4 regions of the Listeria grandensis genome follow, and region 1 is predicted to be linked to each of the others. Evidence: riboswitches for the same ligand, from Rfam matches in the RefSeq annotation. Region 1 holds a riboswitch; each other region holds the start of a gene.
What was found. A riboswitch is a leader RNA that binds a small molecule or an ion and turns the genes downstream of it on or off. The one in region 1 is predicted to bind S-adenosylmethionine.

Region 1 (5,004 bases):
TCAGCTGCACCGACCTGAACCGCGCGTCCTGTCTTGTCACCGGCGTATGAATCACAAACTCATCCACATGAAACGTCGCCCGCAATCGTTCCAATTCCGCCTTCACCTGTTGCGAAGTCCCTGCGATAATATTCGCCGTGCGTTCCTCCACTTCAAAATCCGTCACACCAGCCTGTCTCGCAAATTCCTCCGCCTGCGCCACCGTCTGCAAAGTCACCGAGACTCCCGTCGCAAGCGTTACCCGCACCACTTTTTGCTCACCGGCAAGCGCTCGTGCCGCTTCCTCCGTATCCGCCGCCAAAACAGGAACCGCAATAATCAATTCACCGTCCGGATTCGCCGCCCGATAAGCCGTCACAGCCTCTTTCAACACCAGCTCATCACTGTTAATAAATTTCGCAAAACAGTAATTCACTCCTTGCCTACCAGCCAGTTCTGCACTCGCCACACTCGCGCCTAACAAGAAAATATCCGGCTTCGTCGGCGGCTCTGGGGCAACACCAACACCCGCTAGTTCGTGATCCTCAGGCACCGTGCCATCCACAAACTGCTTCAAAAGCGCCAACTGCTCCGCAAAATCCAATTTTCCCGTCCTGCCAAACTGCAGAGCCTTCGTCGAGAGCGGCAAACCACCAGGTGCCTTCCCAACACCCAAATCCACTCGGTTTGGCGCTAACGTGGCTAACAGCTGAAAGTTTTCCGCCACCTTATACGCGCTATAATGCTGCAACATCACGCCCCCCGAACCAACACGAATCCGCTCGGTGCGCGCCAACAAATGGGACACCAAGACCTCCGGCGAAACACCCGCGAGCAACTTCGTATCATGATGCTCTGACACCCAAAACCTGTGATAACCCCATTCCTCCGCCTTCTCTGCAAGCGCAATCGTCTGCTGCAACGCCTGATACGCACTTTGACCATCCGCAATCGGGCTCTGATCTAATAAACTGAGTCTAAATCCCATTTTTCTACCTCCTTCAAAGCCGTTTCCAGCGCTGGCAAACCGAGCTCCGTCACGCCCCGATATGTATGCCCCCGCCCAATCTCAACGACTGGAACATAACGCACCCCGTATTTCGCCTGCAAAATGTCCCGCTGTTCATCATGGTCCGTCACATCGACCACCTGAAATTCGTGCCCCGCCTTCGTCAAGTAGTCCTTGATCTCCGCACAATACGCACAACCCTGTTTCGCCCAAACCACAATTCCTAACTTTTCCGCCATCTCACTAGTCCCCTTTTCAAATAATTTGTCTCACTTCACGCCTACCAACCGCGACGACCAATTCCGTCAACTGGCCACGCAATCGCTCTTCCAACTCCGCATCCCGAATCGGCACAACCGCCGCCTTATCCACCTGCGCATCCACCACATAAACCCCTTGCAAAACCTCCCCCTTCAACACACCGAGTAGCGGCTTAAGTGCAAAATCAATCGCCAACACATGTCCACCACTCCCACCAGACATAATCGGCAGAACAACCTTATTTTTCAAAATATTCTCCGGCAACAGATCCAAAACCGCCTTCAACACCCCCGTATACGATGCCTTATACACTGGCGAACCCACGATAACACCATCCGCCGCCTCAATATCCGCAACCAACTCGCCAACCCTCACATCTTGAAAATTCGCATGCACCAACGTCTCCGCATCAAATTCCCGTACCGAATGAAAACTAACCTCCACACCATCTCCCTGCAGCACCTCACCAGCATACCGCAAAATCTTATCCGTCCCCGATTGCGCCGAAGGACTACCCGACAATATCACAATTCGACTCATCCCATCCCCACTTTCTTTCAAATCATATATATCCGATCAATTTACTATGAATTAAAACAAAAAAGAACCTCCCTTCCGAAATTGGAAAAGAGATTCCTCTTCTCCCCATTTGCCAGGCCAAATACGCTCGCCTGCTGGAATTAGCACCGTTCTATCACTAGCGGTTGCTGTGGGATCAAAGGACCAGGTTCCTCCCCCAACTCTTAATAAGGAATGTATAATTTTTATGATTGGATGTATCTTACCATCTTCAAAATCAGATGTCAACAAATAATTTGCCTTTTTAGATTAGTTAATTTTTTCACAAAAACGACGAAGTGTGGTCCATCCTAGCATTTCAAGTAGCAAATTTTTTCTATTTCTATCAAATGTAACACCATCCATTTAAAGCTTCGGGCACAGCCTTTTTTTATCCCATTTATACACACAAAATGTTAATACGGCAAACACAACAAATATGACTACATAACCTACTATTAAATTCGTGCTTTCCCCAGATGCTACATCCATCGTCGCAGCAGATGTATTATATATTTTCGATACAGTAAGGAGCATCAAATTTTTCAAATCAAAGCCACCTAAATTAGGAACGAGTAGCATGTACAAAAATAGCGTAACAATACTAACCAGCGTGGACCGGACAGCTGTTGTCAATAAAAAGAAGAACCATCCAAATAAAATCAAGCCAACAGATTGATACACCACTTGCAATGGTAATTTTGCCAAATAATGCACGCTTACGTTAGGCTGAACTTGCATCACGCTATTGAATACAAACTGAATGCCTACCGAAATAAGCACAGTAGCCGAAACTGTAGCAATCGCAACAAGCACTATCGATAGCAGCTTACTAAAGAAGAGCGAAGTGTAACCTTTTAATAATAGCTGGTTCTTGATGGTTCCATGCTTAAAATCAAAAAATGCAACGTGACAACTATATATACCAAAAATGATAGGTAAAAACACAATAGCAACAGACGTAAAAATTTGATTTGGATTTTATTGCCAATTTCCAGTAAAATACCCTCTCTAAATTATAAAGCGCTTCATAAAGGGAACACGTCGAAATAGATAATAATACAAAGCATAGCCAATAATTCCGCCACAAACATTCAATATGACATCATTGATATCCGTTGCCCGCCAAACATTGAGCATCGTCAATTGCCAAATATACTGCAAAATTTCAATGACTATCGACGTCGCTACAACCACCATAATGACACGACCAAACTGCCGCATCCCTCGAAAGTTCACTGGCAATAAAATCGCAAAAGGTATCATCATCACAAGATTCCCACCCAGATTCCTAATAATTATTGAAAAATCTGCATCTAATAAACCGAAAAACTGCATCGGATTTAGGTTAACCACAATCTCCCGATACCGTTGCTCATACTCCCCGATAATGATATTTATCGGAAACAAAGTCACAACAATCAACACGCCTAAATACAAAACAAGAAATAAGCGGCTTACTTCTCTGTGCCAATCCATTTTTTTGTTTTTGAGAATAAGTACGACTCGTGTTATCACATAAACACACATGATTAAAAACATTGGTATTAAGCCATCTATTGTATATTCTTCGTATCCCATCAGTTCAATACATAGCCTGATGAAGACATTTTCCCACCACTTATATTCACAACTAAATAATAGCGATTATCGTTTTTATCCGCGTTTTTTGGGAATTTAAATGTCCCTTTTTTAGTCACCTTAATTTCACCATATGATTTATCAATACCGATCGTTATCATCCGTTTTAGCTTGAAATATGGAGTTCCCTTTCCACCTAAGCTGTTGACTCTTATATAGGCTTTCCCTTGATCTAATGTTTTCCAAGACTTAGAAGCTTTCCCATCAATATAACTACTTCCACTAACGCTGTAAGAACTTGATGCTGCATAAACATTCATCGACCAACCAAATGCACTTAAAAGTAACACAATCACAAAAATTCCAATACCATTCTTTCTCCAAGTTGTTTTCATAAACCCCTACTCCTTTTTAGTTTCATTTATAACATCCAAATTGTATCACATACGAATACATCGAGTCAAATTGTGTCGATTAACTGCAAAAAGCCCCTCAAAAAGGAGCAATACCATCTCAAATCTCTTCCACAATCGATGTCCCTGAATCTCTCTCAAGCCCATTCCATTGCCATTTCTCGTGCATACGAAGTTTCCCATCTGGTAAAAATTCTGGTGTCGAGTGGCAGGTCCCGCTTCGAATTCGTTTGTTAACGCTCACATGATTATAGCGAAAATCCAACGATCCGTCTTTATGCACAACGCCAATCAGCGTTCCACGTTCAATCTCGCCACCCTCGTATGTCCCCGAAATAACATCGCCATCTTGAAAATAATGAAAAACCGTCTTTTCAGACACCTCGCCATTTCCCGAGTTTTCGACCACTGTGAATTTTTTACCCTGATAATTAACGATCAGAATCCCTCCTAGTTTTCGAACTAATCACACAACTATTATAGCACAAAATAACAAAAAAGCTCTAGTCATCTGATGCGCGACTAGAGCCAAATTTTCCGTTATTCGCCTAAATTCTTAACCCACTCATCCATTGCGCGGCGTGGCTTCGCATCAGGAATTTCATTGACGCGTGTAATCTGCAAACAGCCCACAATCTGCTGCCCATCCAGACCAAGCTCCGTGACAACATCCGGATCAAAAATAAAATTATTCGTCCGCCAAAGCACACCGAGTCCAGCTTCCCAAGCCAAGAGCTGAATGTTTTGGATCAGCGCACTCGTCGCAGCAATCGCCTCAAAATCCTTCTTGCCACTACCAATAATATCTGTGGTCACGATTAGCGTATAAGGCGGCGCCACAATCTTGCGCTCATTCCCAGCCCGAATCTGCTCGCGTCGCTCATGCGTCAACGGTTCGCCCTGCATGCGCTCCATCGAATTCACAATCGCCTCCACAAAACGGCGCTTCTCCGCTTCCGTCGATAAAACCGCTACATGCCAAGGCTCTATTTTACTGTGAAATGGTGCAAAAGCTGATTTCTCTAAAATGTCATTAATCACCGCACGCTCGATTGGCGTCTCGTCCACCTGTTTGATGCTACGACGTTCCATTATAACTTCTGATATATTTTTACTCATCGATAGTCCTCCTAGTGATAATCATTCTCACTAAGTATAGCATTGAAACAAGCCATTGACCATTATCTAACTTTCAGGGATTTC
Region 2 (5,004 bases), on a different contig from region 1:
TCGACAAATAAATCGGCATATTCACAGCACCAGTCGCCCCACTTTTTCGATTTCCAATTTGCGCTACAATTGTTTCTTTGTTTAACTTTGTCAATCCAATCTCCTCCATCCAATTAAAAAGCGCCAGGAGTAGCAACATGATGCCGTTCCTAGCGCCTTATTTCCTATTATTTTGCCACTTTGTACTCTTCGCGAATCTCCTTCGTGGCATTGACCATGTCTTGCAGTGCCGCGATTGTTTCTTTCTCTTTACGCGTTTTCAAGCCACAATCTGGATTCACCCAGAACTGACGCGCGTCGATTACTTTTAATGCTCTACGAATATTACCCTGAATCTCACCAGTTGTTGGTACTCGTGGACTATGAATGTCATACACACCTAGGCCAATCTCTTTGTCATACGCAACTTTTTCAAACGTCTCGATAATCTCACCATGGCTCCGAGACGTTTCAATCGAAATCACATCCGCATCAAGCGCACTAATCGTATCGATAATATCCTCAAACTCGGCATAACACATATGCGTATGAATTTGCGTATCATTTTTAACCGAAGTCGTTGTCAATTTAAAAGAATAAACCGCATCATCCAAATATTTTTTCCATCTCGAACGCTTCAGCGGTAAACCTTCACGAAGTGCCGGCTCATCGACTTGAATCACACGAATTCCAGCTGCCTCCAGTGCTTCCACCTCTTTGCGAAGCGCCAAACCAACTTGATTCGCAACGACATAATCCGGCACATCATCACGAACAAACGACCAATTGATAATAGTCACTGGTGCCGTCAACATTCCCTTCACAGGCCGATTCGTTAGCGATTGTGCGTAGACACTCTCTTTCACCGTAATCGTTTCCGTGAAGGCCACATCCCCATAAACCAATGGTGGACGCACCGCACGCGAACCATATGACTGCACCCAACCAAATTTCGTTGCTTGGAAACCATCCAACTTCTGACCAAAATACTCAACCATGTCCGTTCTTTCAAACTCACCATGCACGAGCACATCTAAGTCTAAATCCTCTTGAATCCGGATCCAACGTTCCGTCTCCGCTTCAATGAACTTCTCATACTCCGCATCCGTAATCACTTTTTTCAACCAATCCGAACGTTTTTTCCGAACCTCAGGTGATTGCGGGAAGCTACCGATCGTTGTCGTTGGCAATAACGGCAACTGCAACCACTCATGTTGCAACTTGATCCGCTCTGCAAACGGTAAATCACGCTTCACTTCTACATGCTCCAAGTTGCGAATTGCTTCTTGAACCGTCGCATTATTTCGATGATGTGAACCATTTATGGCATCAAGTCCAGCCTTCGCATGCGCGAATTCCGCTGCCACATCCTCCGCATTAAGCGCCTTCGTCAAGGCCACTAGCTCCGCCAACTTCTCATCAGCAAATGACAAACCTCCAAGCAACACCTCATCTAAATCAGGCTCACTCGCCTTAGTCACCGGCACATGTAACAACGAACTAGACGGTTGCACGATTAAACGCTCTTTAGGTACCACTTTTGCAATCCGTTCCAGCAATGCCAATTTCGCATCCAAATCCGCACGCCACACATTACGCCCATCAATCACGCCAGCAGCCAAAATCTTATCCGCTGGGAATCCAAATTTTTCTAAAGCCTCGATAGATTCCCCGTGATCATGTACAAAATCCACACCAATCGCATCCACCGGCAGTTTCACAACATCTTCGAAATAATCAAGACTTTCGAAATAGGTTTGCAATTCAATCTTCAATTTCGGTGCAGCATCCTTGAATGAAGCATACACTTCCTCAAACCAAGCTAACTCTTCCTTCTCAAAACTAGTAGCCAAGTAAGGCTCATCAATCTGCACCCATTTCGCACCAGCCGTCTCAAGCTCCTTCAAAACCTGACCATAAAGTGGCACCAACTGATCTAGCAACCCTTTAAAATCATCGTTTCCCTTCGCTAATTTCAAATACGTAATCGGACCAACAAGAACAGGCTTACCATCAATCCCTAGCTCCCGTTTCGCTTCCTCGTAATAAAACAACGCACGATTCTCCGTCAATTGTGGTTTTGCATCCGAAAGCTCCGGCACAATGTAATGATAATTCGTATTAAACCATTTCGTCATTTCAGAGGCCACCGCATCATCCTTACCACGAGCAATCTCGAAATATGTATCTAGACCTACTTTCCCAGACTCATAATTAAAACGTTTTGGCACAATACCAAAAGTAACACTCGTATCTAAAATATGATCATAAAAAGAAAAGTCCCCAACAGGAATCAAATCAATCCCCTTATCCTGCTGTTTCTTCAAAGCATGTAAACGCAATTCTTTAGTTTCAGAAAGTAATTGCTCTTCTGAAATCTTATCGTTCCAATAATTCTCAAGCGCCTTCTTCCATTCCCGTTTCTCCCCTAAACGTGGATACCCTAAATTTGAACTTTGAACTTTTGCCATTTCACATCACCATTCCTTCTCTTTTTTTCATATAAAAAACCTCTCCAGTAAGACCAGAGAGGTTACGAATATCCGAAATACGAACACGCTTCACTCTCTTATCTTTCGAAGCATCACACTTCGCAGGATTTAGCACCTTTTCAAAAAAATGAAAGGTTGCCGGGTTTCACAGGGCCAGTCCCTCTACCACTCACAATAAGAGTTTCATATGAAATTGAAATTACATCCAGTTCGAATGTATTGAACTTATATTACCATCCCACCAAATTCCTGTCAACTAAAAAATTATCCTAAAGAAGAATTTTTCCGCATATTCCCCAAAAACAAAGCTAAGAAAGCCACAATCAAGAGCCCCGTAATAACAAAATAAAAAACATCATTACCAAACAACCCAATCATAATTCCCGTCGCTGAAGGGCCCATAATGCTCCCCAAACTAAAGCTCATTCCTACCAAAATATTACCCGCAGGAAGTAGCGCAAGCGGCGTCAAATCCGTCATATATGACAATCCGAGTGAGTACATCGATCCCAATAAAATACCCAAAATAAAAAACATAACAACCAATAAAATACTACTACTCACAAAAGCCGTCACAAAAAACACAGCCGCGCCCGCTCCAACAAAAACCGGCAGCACCCTGGCCCTTCCAAGCCTATCACTCAAAATCCCGATTGGAACTTGAAATAAAATAGTCCCCACCGAAAACGAAGAGATAATCGTCACAACCATCGCCTGCGGAATCCCGTCCCGCAAACCGACAATCGGAAAAGTAGCATTAAGAGCCGTCTCTAAAATACCGTAAACAAACGGTGGAATCATAGCAATCCAAGCTAAACGAAAGACATCTGAGAATCGCTTCAAGCTATCAAAAAACGAAATCTCACGAATCCCATCACTTTCTGCAACAAAATCATTTTTCAAGAACCACACAAGTCCCCAAGCAATAATAACCATTATTCCCGATACGATAAAAGGCAAATTCACATTAACAGCCATCAAATTAACCAATTGCGGCCCAATTGCAAATCCTAACGAGAAAAATAATCCATATACAGCCATATTCCGTCCACGTTTTGCAGGATGACTCATTGCACCAATCCAAGTCTGCGAAGAAAAATGCAACATATGATCTCCCACTCCAATTAATAAACGCAACACAAACCAAAAATACAAATTAAACCATAGTGGAAACAACAAAAGCGCAAGAGCTACAATCCCACCACCCACGATAATAATTGCTTTATAACCAAACCTATGCAATGGTGCCTCGATAAATGGAGATACTAATAATACCCCAATATATATCCCCGTAGCATGGAATCCATTTAAGCCCGGAGAAATACCATTTTCCTCAAAAACAATTGAAATTAATGGCAACAACAACCCTTGAGATAATCCAGAAATAGCAACTACAACCGTCAAAATCCAAAATTTAAACCTATTACCTATCATGTCGCGCCTATCCTCCAAATACCTATTTTTGCAATAAAAAGAACAATGCCATTAACATGACATTGTTCTTTATAATCAGCGATGACCCGTACGGGATTCGAACCCGTGTTACCGCCGTGAAAGGGCGGTGTCTTAACCGCTTGACCAACGGGCCCATATAAATTAAATTTCGCATCTTTTATACTGGCGGAGAAGGAGGGATTTGAACCCTCGCGCCGCGTTAACGACCTATACCCTTAGCAGGGGCACCTCTTCAGCCACTTGAGTACTTCCCCAATATAAACAACTTGCAAACTCCACAGGCAAGACTCGAACTTGCGACCGATCGGTTAACAGCCGATTGCTCTACCAACTGAGCTACTGTGGAATAATATGGTGGGCCTAAATGGACTCGAACCATCGACCTCACGCTTATCAGGCGTGCGCTCTAACCAGCTGAGCTATAGGCCCATAAAAAATAAAAGAGCGGGTGATGGGAATCGAACCCACGACAACAGCTTGGAAGGCTGTAGTTTTACCACTAAACTACACCCGCATCATCCAAAGTAAGAACTATAAAGGCGGCTAGTGGGAATCGAACCCACGCATGCCTGAACCACAATCAGGTGCGTTAACCACTTCGCCATAGCCGCCGCTATTGCTAATATGGTGCCGGCTGCAAGAGTCGAACTCGCGACCTACTGATTACAAATCAGTTGCTCTACCAACTGAGCTAAGCCGGCTTAAGATATAATATCATAATTTAAAAGGTGGCTTGGGACAGAATCGAACTGCCGACACCTTGAGCTTCAATCAAGTGCTCTACCAACTGAGCTACCAAGCCATATGTAAAGCGGTCCCGACGGGATTTGAACCCGCGATCTCCTGCGTGACAGGCAGGCATGTTAACCCCTACACCACGGAACCACAATTGCGGGGACAGGATTTGAACCTGCGACCTTCGGGTTATGAGCCCGACGAGCTACCAGACTGCTCCACCCCGCGACAATAATATTAAATTTAATCCACAAATCACTAAGTAGAAAAGGAGGAAGAGGGATTCGAACCCCCGCGCGGTCTTACCCGCCTGTCGGTTTTCAAGACCGATCCCTTCAGCCAA
Region 3 (5,004 bases), on a different contig from region 1:
GCCCAAGAAACACTAAAAGAGCTTATCACAAATGCCGATATTAAATTAGGTATGACCATAACCATGCATCCCGACGCTGACAAAGGTGTCCGAAAGCTAGCGATGTCCGTAAACTACGAAGACACCTCTAAAAAACAAAAACTAAACTTCGACTTCACAATGGAGCTACTACATTACGAACAGATCCCCACACCACCAGATCCAACCCAAATCATCACAAAAAAAGAGCTCGACAAGCTCATCACCGACATCATCCGCGAACAACGAAAGACTAAATAAATTGGTAACAAACGCTCGATTTAAAGCCGAAGCGTACCTCCCCATCCTACGTGGTAAGGTACGCTTCGGCTTTATTTTTTAATGTGTATCCGTTCTTTCATTTAGTTGGAGACAGGGACAACTGCGCCCTTCCACTCTTTCGTGATAAAGTCCTGAATCTCTTTTGATTGCAACACTTTTACTAATTCTTTAATATCTTTGTTATCTTTATTTTTCTCTTGTGCTGCAATAATGTTTACATAAGGAGAATCTGTTTTCTCAATTGCAATCGCATCTTTCTTAGGATTCATGCCTTGATCCACCACAAAATTAGAGTTGATCGCGACAACATCGCCTTCTTTATTGTTGTATGCTGTCATCAAATACCCAGCATCCACATCGTATTTGAACTTAATGTTTTTTGGATTTTCCACGATATCATCAAACGTAACATCTTGACGCTTCACGCCTTCTTTTAATTTAATAACGCCACCATCTGCAAGAATTCCTAGTACACGCGGCCAATCAGATTTACTGTTGGACATGATAACTAACGCATTTTTTGGCAAAGCATCTAATGAATCGATTTTCTTAGAATATAGGCCCATTGGTTCAATATGAATGCCACCCATGTTGACGAACTTATAACCTTTTTCCTTCATTTCTAGATCCATATAAGGAATCGTTTGGAAATAGTTCGCATCTAAGTCGCCCTCGTCCAACGCTACATTTGGCATTACGTAATCGGTATATTTTTTAATATCTAAGTTGATGCCTTTTTTTGCTAAAATCGGTTTCGCTTTCTCCAAAATAACGGCATGCGGTGAGTTAGAAGCACCGATTACGAGCGTCGTTCCTTTGTCTCCACTTGCGTCATCTTTCGAACCTCCGCCACAAGCTGCTAAAACTAGTACTAATGTCAGTGTAAATAATCCTAATAAAACTTTTTTCATCCGTTAACGCCCCTTTTCTTATCGTTTGTCGACCCATTTGGTTAAGATGTCTCCAATGAATTGGAAAACAAATACTATGATTAAAATAATAATAGTTGCTACTAATGTGACTGCTGGTTGAGCTCGTTGGAAACCTTCTAAATAAGCCGCGTTTCCGAGTCCGCCTGCACCGATAACACCCGCCATGGCAGTGAAGCCGACAAGTGATATCCCAGTCACGGTAATCCCTGAAATAATTGCTGGTAATGCTTCTGGTATTAAAACCTTGCCAATAATCGTGAACAGGTTGGCACCCATTGCTTTGGCTGCCTCAATCACGCCCTTGTCTACTTCACGAAACGCGATTTCGACCATTCTCGCATAAAATGGAGCTGCTGAAATTATCAAGGCTGGTAGTGCCGCTTTGGGTCCAATAATCGTGCCAACTAATGTTTTCGTCATTGGAAGTAGTAACACGATTAAGATAATGAATGGAATCGATCGGAAAACGTTGACTAAAATGGCTGTAATCCAATACGCCGTCCGTGAACCAGCATCCTTTTTGCGGTTGGTTAGGAATAAGACTAGCCCCAAAGCTAAACCTAGGAAGAAAACGGCGAACAGTGAAACGATCGTCATGTAAAGCGTTTCCTCTGTAGCTGCTTTCATCATATCCCAATCTACGTTTGCAAAATACCCTCCAGAATTGTTCATCCTTCAATCACTTCCGTTTCTATCTCAAGCTCGCGTAACCGTGTGATTGTGGCATCCACTTGCGATTTTTCACCTTGAATTTGAATGTATAAAGTCCCGTACGCCCCATTTTGCGTTTGCGTCAGGTTTCCATGTAAAATATTCAGTAACACCTGATTGTCTTGCGCTACTTGTGAAATAATCGGCTGTGTCGCTTGTCCACCAACAAAAAGTAGCTTCACCAGTTTACCTTCCGAGTAATTTTTAAGCAGCATGTGAATCAGTTCTTCCGTCTCGTCTGATTCCGTTACTTGGCGCACAAATCGCTGTGTCACGGACTCTTTCGGATGTTGGAACACTTCAATCACATCCCCGAGTTCGACTACGCGACCAGCTTCCATCACCGCTACCCGATTGCAGATTTTGCGAATAACGTGCATTTCATGAGTAATCACGATGATCGTCAAGTTCAAACGACGGTTAATATCCAACAACAGTTCTAACACTTCATCCGTTGTTTGCGGATCGAGCGCGGATGTTGCCTCATCACACAGCAGTAATTTCGGATTATTGGCAAGCGCCCGAGCAATCCCGACACGTTGCTTCTGACCGCCACTTAATTCCGACGGATACGCATCTTCCTTGCCCTCTAAACCAACAAGGCGGATTAATTCGTTCACTCGAAAGCGTCTTTTCTCCCCTCTAACTCCAGCTATTTCTAGCGGGAAAGCAATGTTATCAAAGACGGTTCGCGACCAAAGTAAGTTAAAATGTTGAAAAATCATTCCAATCTGCTGGCGCGCCTTACGCAATTTACTTCCTCTAATTTCTGAAATAAATAAATCATCGACTTCGACGGTACCTTCTGTTGGCAACTCCAAACCATTAAACATCCGAATCAGCGTACTCTTTCCAGCACCTGAATACCCTACCACGCCAAAAATCTCGCCTTCTGCAATATCTAAATTGACATCATCTACAGCTCTGACATTATTTTTGCGTGTTTTATACTCTTTTGCAACGCTTTTAAGCCTAATCAAAGTAAACTCCACCCTTATTTATTTTTCTTAATCAAAAAACCTCCCCCCGCCAAATTGAGCGAAGAAAGGTGTAATTACATGCATAATTTACGCTTTTCTCTCATCTCTCAAAGCTTTACGCTCTGTATGATTTAGCACCTTGCAATGGGCTTTTCGTCCACTTAGGTTGCTGGGTTTCTTTGGGCATATCCCTCCACCACTCTTGATAAGATTAATTTTCCGACGCAAACCGCGCTTACGTCTTGTGTTTATTAATATTACATGTTTTTAGTCGGATTTGTCAAGATTCAGTCAATATTTATTTTGAAAAACCGTAATCCATCAATTTTTCGACTGCTTTTGCGCGCGCGCCGTCTGTTTTACTTCCAAGTGTAATCGCAATAACTCGTTCACCATTTTGTATGGCTGTGGCAATGAGGCAATAGCCTGCCTGATCGGTAAAACCAGTTTTAAGACCGTCCATTCCATCTACCGAGCCTTTTTCCAGAACTTCGTTCGTCGTATGTATTGTACCCCCTTTTTGTAAAACGTATTCTGTTTGTGAAGTAATACCGAGCACTTCTGGAAAATCCTGTATCAACCTCTTCGATAAAATCAACAGATCCTTGGCCGTGGATACCGATGTCTCACCAGCTTCGTCCAAACCACTAGCACTTCCATACTTCGTCTCACTAGACATCCCGATCGCCTTAGCCTTTGCATTCATATTCTTTATAAAATCGGTACCATCTATGCGCTCAGCCAGTGCCTCAGCGGCGTCATTAGCCGACATAATTAGCATCGCTGCAAACAAATCTTGCACCGTATAATTTTTTGTCCCTGTTTGTGCGTATAAGCTCACAGCGCGAGGATCATCTAGACGCTTCAGTGGTAGTACTTCACTCCATGAAATCGTCTTTTTATGGACGGCCTCGAGCACTAAATATGCAGTCATTAATTTCGCTAAACTGGCAATAGGAACCACTTCATTTTCTCCCTGTTTGAAAATGGGCTCCTCGCTTTTCGTATTAATAACCAAGGCACTAGTTGCTTCAATCTTTGGCGTAGCGCGAATACCCTCACCCCAAAAAATAAAAAATAAAATAGAAATAATCGTTAAACAAGCTAAACATAAAATTATCGTTTGTTTTTTCATGATTTCCCCTCCTGGTTTCATTTTAACTAACAATGGTAAACCAAGAGTTAAGAAATCAGAAAGAAACTTTAAAGATTGCTGATTGGCAACTGCACAGTGAAGGTTGTTTTTCCTTTTCTACTCGTAGCCGTGACCTGACCGCCGTGGCGCTCGACAATGGACTTCGCAATCGCAAGACCCAGCCCCGTTCCCGATGTCGTCCGATTTTTATCCACTTTGTAAAATCGGTCAAACAATTGTGGTATATCGCCAGCTGGAATCTCTGCGCCATAGTTGGACACTTCAATAACTGCCATGCCAGCCTCACTCTTGGCACTAATGTCAATCTTTTTACCACTCGCACCATATCTAAGCGCATTTGAAAACAGGTTCTCAAACAACCGCATAATCTGCATACCGTCACCAATAACCCGCAAATTCTCCACAGCGTACATTTCGACAATCCGAACGTCTTTCTCCGCGGCTGAGCGCTCGTATTCGGAAACTAGTTGGCGCAACAATTCCACCATATCAAGCATGTCCTCTTTGATGTGAAACTCCGTACTCTCCAAGCGCGTATAATCAAACAAATCATCAATCAACTTATGCAACCGCTGCGCCTTTCCATAAACCAATTCCGTATAATGGCGCAGTTCCACCTCATCGCGATACCGATCTTCATGAATATAGCTTAAGTAACCTAAAATAGAGGTCAAAGGCGTGCGTAAGTCATGCGATACATTCGTAATGAGGTCATTCTTAGCTTGCTGAGCCTCTTGCTCCTGCGCAATTAACGCCTCCTGGTGCTCCCGCATTTTATTGACGCTCTCTTCCAGTTGCATAATCTCAGGAATCAAGCTCTCCTGCTCCATCGGTTGGTTCTCTAAAATTGCAATATTAATTCGACGCAACTGTTTTCTAAGCAAATTTTGTTTAAATAGCCAATAGAAAAAAATAAAAAAGACAA
Region 4 (5,004 bases), on a different contig from region 1:
AATTTTTAAACCATCAGGTGGCGAACTTAAACGTATTTACGGTGAAAATTCACCAAATCCACTGGTTCATGCGTGGACATAACTTCTTTACACTACATGAAAAAATGGACGACCTATACAGCGAATTCGGCGAACAAATGGATGAAGTAGCAGAGCGTTTATTAGCCATTGGTGGCGCACCGTTTTCGACATTAAAAGAGTTCTCAGAAAATGCTAGCGTAGAAGAAGCACCATACACAAAACCAAAAACAATCGATCAGTTTATGGAAGATCTTGTTGGAACATTAGAATTATTGCGTGACGAATATCAACAAGGTATCGAACTAACTGGAAAAGAAGGCGATGATGTAACGCAAGACATGTTAATCGGCTTCAAAGCAGCGATCGACAAACATATCTGGATGTTCAAAGCATTCCTTGGAAAAGCACCATTAGAAAAATAAGTAGTATGACGCAAAGCCTGTGAATGCGGGTTTTGCGTTTTTATTTTTGCTAAAGAAGTTTAACTATTCAAAAAGAGTGGTACATACAGTTATCTAGTTGTAAGCAAAATACATGCGAAATGTGTAGATATCTGCTATTCTTGCAGTAATCGAATTTGGAAGAGGAGTGATGACAATGCAAATCGAAGTAAGCGATCAAGCACAACACTGGTTCAGAAATGAATTTAACACGGCTGACGGTAATGGAATTAGATTATTCGCAAAATATGGTGGCTCAAATAGTTCGCTACATCCGGGTTTTTCGATTGGTTTAGTATCTGAAAAGCCTACAGAAATGGCATTGCAACACAAAATCGGCGATATTTTATTCTATGTAGAGGATCATGATTATTGGTACTTTAAAGACCATGATTGGATCATTGACTACAATCCAAAAAGCGAAGAAGTGACGTTTAAATTCTTTGAGAAAGTAAAATAATAGAGAGCGGGTCCCTGTTTTTGGGGCTCGTTTTTATTTTGTGGAAATCTCCCAAGTTGGCGTGCAGCTATTTACTCCTGACAATGATTCTGCTATTCTAAATGAAGAGAATTAGGGAGTTGAGATTTTGAAGAGATTAACAGGATGGGGCATCATCGCGATTTTTTTAATCGCACTTATTAGCGGATGCTCGAACAATACACAATCAAGCGTGACCGAAAATACATTGAAAGGAGCGAAGTTCACTTTTTTCGATGTGGGGCAAGGGGATAGCACGTTAATCCAAGCCGACGATGGAACAACTATATTGATCGATACAGGGCGCCATGACGATAATCGGATTATGACTTACCTTGAAAAAGCAGATATCCAGAAAATTGATTTGCTGCTTTTAACACACCCACATTCGGATCATATTGGCAACGCGGATAAAGTTATCAACCAATATAAACCGAAAGAAATTTGGATGGATGGACTTGTATTCAATAGTTCGATTTATGAGCGCGTCATTGACGCAGCGCTTGCATCCAATGCGAAATATAAAGAACCAAGACGCGGTGAAAAAGCGACATTTGGCCCGTTTGGAATTCAAGTATTGAGTCCAGATAAACTATCGGATAACGCCAATAATGACTCGATCGCGATCCGTCTGACTTACAAAGATGTGGCAGCTATTTTTACAGGCGACGCAGAGAAGCCGCGCGAACGTGAAATGGTGGATAGCGGTCTGGATTTGAACGCACAAATCCTAGATTTAGGACACCATGGCTCCTCTACATCGAATCAACCGTACTTTTTAGATGCAGTGAAGCCTGAGGTGGCAGTTTATTCTGCTGAAAAAGGAAATTCCTACGGGCACCCACATCGCGAAGTCATTCAGTGGTTGAAGGATCGTGATATTACAACATATGGTACAGACGTTGAAGGGACAGTCACAATTGAGACTGATGGCAAGCAAATTCACGTTGCAACGGAGAAGTCTGGAACACCGAAACCGGGGAATGAAACAGGCAAACAAACAGCGGAAGAACCAGGAGATGCAGTACCTGTCCCTGCTAAAATCAATGTGAATACCGCAACTGCCGAAGAATTGCAGTACCTTCCAAGCGTTGGGCCCGTTTTAGCAGATAAAATTATTGCAGAGCGACCATATCGCACCATTGATGACTTGAAAAAAATAAACGGAATCGGCGACGGCATTGTTAGGCAAATAAAAGAACAAGGCATTGCGACCGTGAAGTAGGTGAATCAACTTGAAAAAAGCGATTTTAGATCATATCGAGGATGGAAAAGCTGTTTTTCTACTAGAGCCTAATCAGCAAACCTGGACAATCCCACAAACAAAAGTACCAAAAAACATTCATGAAGGCAGTTCAGTCATCATCAATGGCACCACAATCACATTAGACGAGCAAACAACAAACAAAAATAAAGCCAGAATCGCATCCAAACTCGAGCAACTACGCAAAAAAAATGGACAATAAACAAATAACTTTTTCAAAAATGGTTGACAGTGTCCGAAATACACGATATAGTTATAAAAAATAAATAACGACGAACGCATTTTATCCAGAGAGGTGGAGGGATTTGGCCCTATGAAACCTCGGCAACAGATCAATTTTTTGATACTGTGCCAATTCCAACAAGCATTTTACGTGCTTGGTAGATAAGATGAGACGACAAAGACTGCATTAATATGGCTGTATAATTATTCGGTACATAGATGTTTGGATTAGAATCTCCTCTTATTAACTTAAGGGGAGATTTTTTTGTGGTAAAGTTGTGTAACTAAGGGAGTGAGAAAATGATTGAATTCAAAAATGTAACAAAAACATTCAAAAGCGGAGGAAAAGAAATAACAGCCTTGGACGGCGTGAGTTTGACCATTGAAAAAGGGGATATTTTCGGCGTGGTTGGTTTCAGCGGCGCTGGTAAAAGTACGTTGATTCGCACAGTGAACTTGCTAGAACGACCGACAACAGGCTCCGTTGCAGTCGGAGGCACAGACTTGACGACATTAAAAGCCAAAGAACTCCGTGCGGAACGAAAAAAGATCGGTATGATTTTTCAACATTTTAACTTACTAAACTCGAAAACCGTCTTCGATAATATCGCGATTCCACTGGCTTTAATACATACGAATCGTAAAGAACGCGAACAACGGGTGATGGAGCTTCTCGCCTTTGTGGGACTAGCAGATAAGGCTAAAAACTATCCAGACCAGCTCTCAGGGGGACAGAAACAGCGCATCGGTATTGCGCGGGCGTTAGCAACCAATCCTGACGTGCTCCTGTGTGACGAAGCAACAAGCGCGCTCGATCCTGAGACGACAGGCGCGATTCTCGAACTACTGCAAAAAATCAATAAAGAATACAATATTACGATTTTACTTATTACGCATGAAATGTCTGTTATTCGCGAAATCTGTAATCGAGTAGCCGTAATGGAAGACGGTAGAGTGATTGAAGAAGGCAAAGTGTTCGATATTTTCTCCAATCCGCAAAGCCAAACTGCTAAAAATTTTGTGAAAACAGTGATTAATGACGATATTCCAGCAAGTGCGTTAAAACTCATTCAGAATCATGATGCGACGGTTTGGAAATTTACATTTGTGGGGGAATCGTCTGGTAATCCACTGCTTTCTAATATTGCGAAACAATTCGATGTGAATGTCAGTGTGTTAAGTGGCAACATTTCTGAAATTCAGGCGATTGCGTTCGGGTACATGATTGTAGAGGTGACCGGGGAAGCAGAAGAAATTGCAAGCGCATATGCCTATGCCGCAACGCAAAATATCAAACTAGAGGAGGTGAGCGTTGATGGAAGTCACATCTGAGCAGCTGAGCACAGCATTTATTGAAACATTATACATGGTTACATGGTCGCTCCTGTTTGCTTGCCTTATTGGTATTCCACTCGGTGTCTTGCTCGTGGTTACTCGCAAAGGACATATTTTACAAAACACAGTGATTTTCAATATTTTAAACCCGATCATTAATATTTTACGCTCGGTACCATTCATTATTTTGCTTGTGGCATTGATTCCGGTGACGCGATTTATTGTTGATTCGAGCATTGGTGTGAAAGCAGCGATTGTACCACTTGTTTTCTACGCAGGACCTTACATTGCGCGACTTGTTGAAAACTCGCTTTTAGAAGTGGATCAAGGAATTATCGAGGCAGCGCAAGCAATGGGTGCCAACGCATGGCAAATCATCTGGCGTTTCATGTTGCCAGAAGGTTTGAGTTCGCTGATTTTGACGCTGACAACAGCAACGATTGGACTTGTTGGCGCAACCGCGATGGCTGGTGTCGTCGGCGCTGGTGGAATTGGTAATTTGGCGATTACTTATGGCTATCAGCGGTATGATAATATCACAATGTTGGTTACCGTCATCATCTTGGTAGTGATCGTACAGAGCGTTCAGTCTTTAGGGAACTTCATTTCTCGCAAAATTCGTCGTCGCTAGGGTGGTATGGTGCTTGGCTTTACCTAGAATCGAGCGTGCCTTGGTTAGGTAAAGGAGTCCGGATGGTGATGAAAGTACAAAGATTCAATAATAAATAATAAGGGAGTTTTTTGGATGAAGAAGTTGGTATTCGTTTTGACATTGGTTTTGTTGGCTGTTGTGGTTAGTGCTTGTGGTGGTGCGGATGAGAAGGCAAGCGGGGATGAGAAGAATCTCGTGATCGGTGTTAGCGCTGGGGATCGGACTTGGCCTGAGATTAAGCGGATTGCGAAGAAAGACGGCATTCATATCGAGTTGAAAGAGTTTAGTGATTATGTATTGCCGAACCGTGCGCTTGCGGATGGGGACTTAGATGCCAATGCTTTTCAAACAATTGCTTATTTTGACTCTTTTATCAAGGAAAATAAATTGGATCTTGAGCCGCTTGCTTCAACGGTCATTGCTCCGATGGGCGTGTATTCTAACAAGGTGAAAGCTATTAAGGATATCAAAAATGGGGCTACAATCGCAGTTCCTGATGATTCGACGAACTATGGCCGCGCGCTACTGTTATTGCAAGAAGCAGGACTTATCACATTAGTCGATGATTTTGATGGGAATGGTTCACCGGAAG

Region 2: linked by a shared signal. The riboswitch ahead of metE (5-methyltetrahydropteroyltriglutamate--homocysteine S-methyltransferase) and the one ahead of ssuE (NADPH-dependent FMN reductase) in region 1 are both predicted to bind S-adenosylmethionine.
Region 3: linked by a shared signal. The riboswitch ahead of HCJ54_RS14185 (methionine ABC transporter ATP-binding protein) and the one ahead of ssuE (NADPH-dependent FMN reductase) in region 1 are both predicted to bind S-adenosylmethionine.
Region 4: linked by a shared signal. The riboswitch ahead of HCJ54_RS05265 (methionine ABC transporter ATP-binding protein) and the one ahead of ssuE (NADPH-dependent FMN reductase) in region 1 are both predicted to bind S-adenosylmethionine.

Annotation. Positions count from the first base shown of each region.
Region 1 is NZ_JAASUG010000007.1:59,259-64,262, forward strand. Features, by position in the region: gene HCJ54_RS10560 (LLM class flavin-dependent oxidoreductase) at 1-967, opposite strand, end outside; gene HCJ54_RS10565 (glutaredoxin family protein) at 943-1,227, opposite strand; gene ssuE (NADPH-dependent FMN reductase) at 1,244-1,789, opposite strand; SAM riboswitch class I at 1,892-2,002, opposite strand; gene HCJ54_RS10575 (hypothetical protein) at 2,174-2,623, opposite strand; gene HCJ54_RS10580 (VanZ family protein) at 2,819-3,349, opposite strand; gene HCJ54_RS10585 (hypothetical protein) at 3,388-3,783, opposite strand; gene HCJ54_RS10590 (avidin-fold protein) at 3,902-4,246, opposite strand; gene HCJ54_RS10595 (nitroreductase family protein) at 4,342-4,920, opposite strand; gene HCJ54_RS10600 (metallophosphoesterase) at 4,987-5,004, opposite strand, start outside.
Region 2 is NZ_JAASUG010000004.1:308,225-313,228, forward strand. Features, by position in the region: gene HCJ54_RS08005 (aminotransferase class I/II-fold pyridoxal phosphate-dependent enzyme) at 1-94, opposite strand, end outside; gene metE (5-methyltetrahydropteroyltriglutamate--homocysteine S-methyltransferase) at 168-2,450, opposite strand; SAM riboswitch class I at 2,546-2,652, opposite strand; gene HCJ54_RS08015 (MFS transporter) at 2,736-3,902, opposite strand; tRNA gene HCJ54_RS08020 (tRNA-Glu) at 3,988-4,059, opposite strand; tRNA gene HCJ54_RS08025 (tRNA-Ser) at 4,090-4,180, opposite strand; tRNA gene HCJ54_RS08030 (tRNA-Asn) at 4,200-4,272, opposite strand; tRNA gene HCJ54_RS08035 (tRNA-Ile) at 4,279-4,355, opposite strand; tRNA gene HCJ54_RS08040 (tRNA-Gly) at 4,370-4,440, opposite strand; tRNA gene HCJ54_RS08045 (tRNA-His) at 4,465-4,537, opposite strand; tRNA gene HCJ54_RS08050 (tRNA-Thr) at 4,552-4,627, opposite strand; tRNA gene HCJ54_RS08055 (tRNA-Phe) at 4,656-4,728, opposite strand; tRNA gene HCJ54_RS08060 (tRNA-Asp) at 4,739-4,811, opposite strand; tRNA gene HCJ54_RS08065 (tRNA-Met) at 4,816-4,889, opposite strand.
Region 3 is NZ_JAASUG010000013.1:57,819-62,822, reverse strand. Features, by position in the region: gene HCJ54_RS14200 (Lmo2079 family surface lipoprotein) at 1-279, shown strand, start outside; gene HCJ54_RS14195 (MetQ/NlpA family ABC transporter substrate-binding protein) at 381-1,211, opposite strand; gene HCJ54_RS14190 (methionine ABC transporter permease) at 1,230-1,904, opposite strand; gene HCJ54_RS14185 (methionine ABC transporter ATP-binding protein) at 1,901-2,923, opposite strand; SAM riboswitch class I at 3,021-3,135, opposite strand; gene HCJ54_RS14180 (D-alanyl-D-alanine carboxypeptidase family protein) at 3,222-4,058, opposite strand; gene HCJ54_RS14175 (sensor histidine kinase) at 4,127-5,004, opposite strand, start outside.
Region 4 is NZ_JAASUG010000003.1:56,060-61,063, reverse strand. Features, by position in the region: gene HCJ54_RS05285 (Dps family protein) at 1-443, shown strand, start outside; gene HCJ54_RS05280 (HesB/YadR/YfhF family protein) at 619-921, shown strand; gene HCJ54_RS05275 (MBL fold metallo-hydrolase) at 1,049-2,164, shown strand; gene HCJ54_RS05270 (DUF3006 domain-containing protein) at 2,175-2,405, shown strand; SAM riboswitch class I at 2,484-2,594, shown strand; gene HCJ54_RS05265 (methionine ABC transporter ATP-binding protein) at 2,726-3,757, shown strand; gene HCJ54_RS05260 (methionine ABC transporter permease) at 3,741-4,391, shown strand; gene HCJ54_RS05255 (MetQ/NlpA family ABC transporter substrate-binding protein) at 4,506-5,004, shown strand, end outside.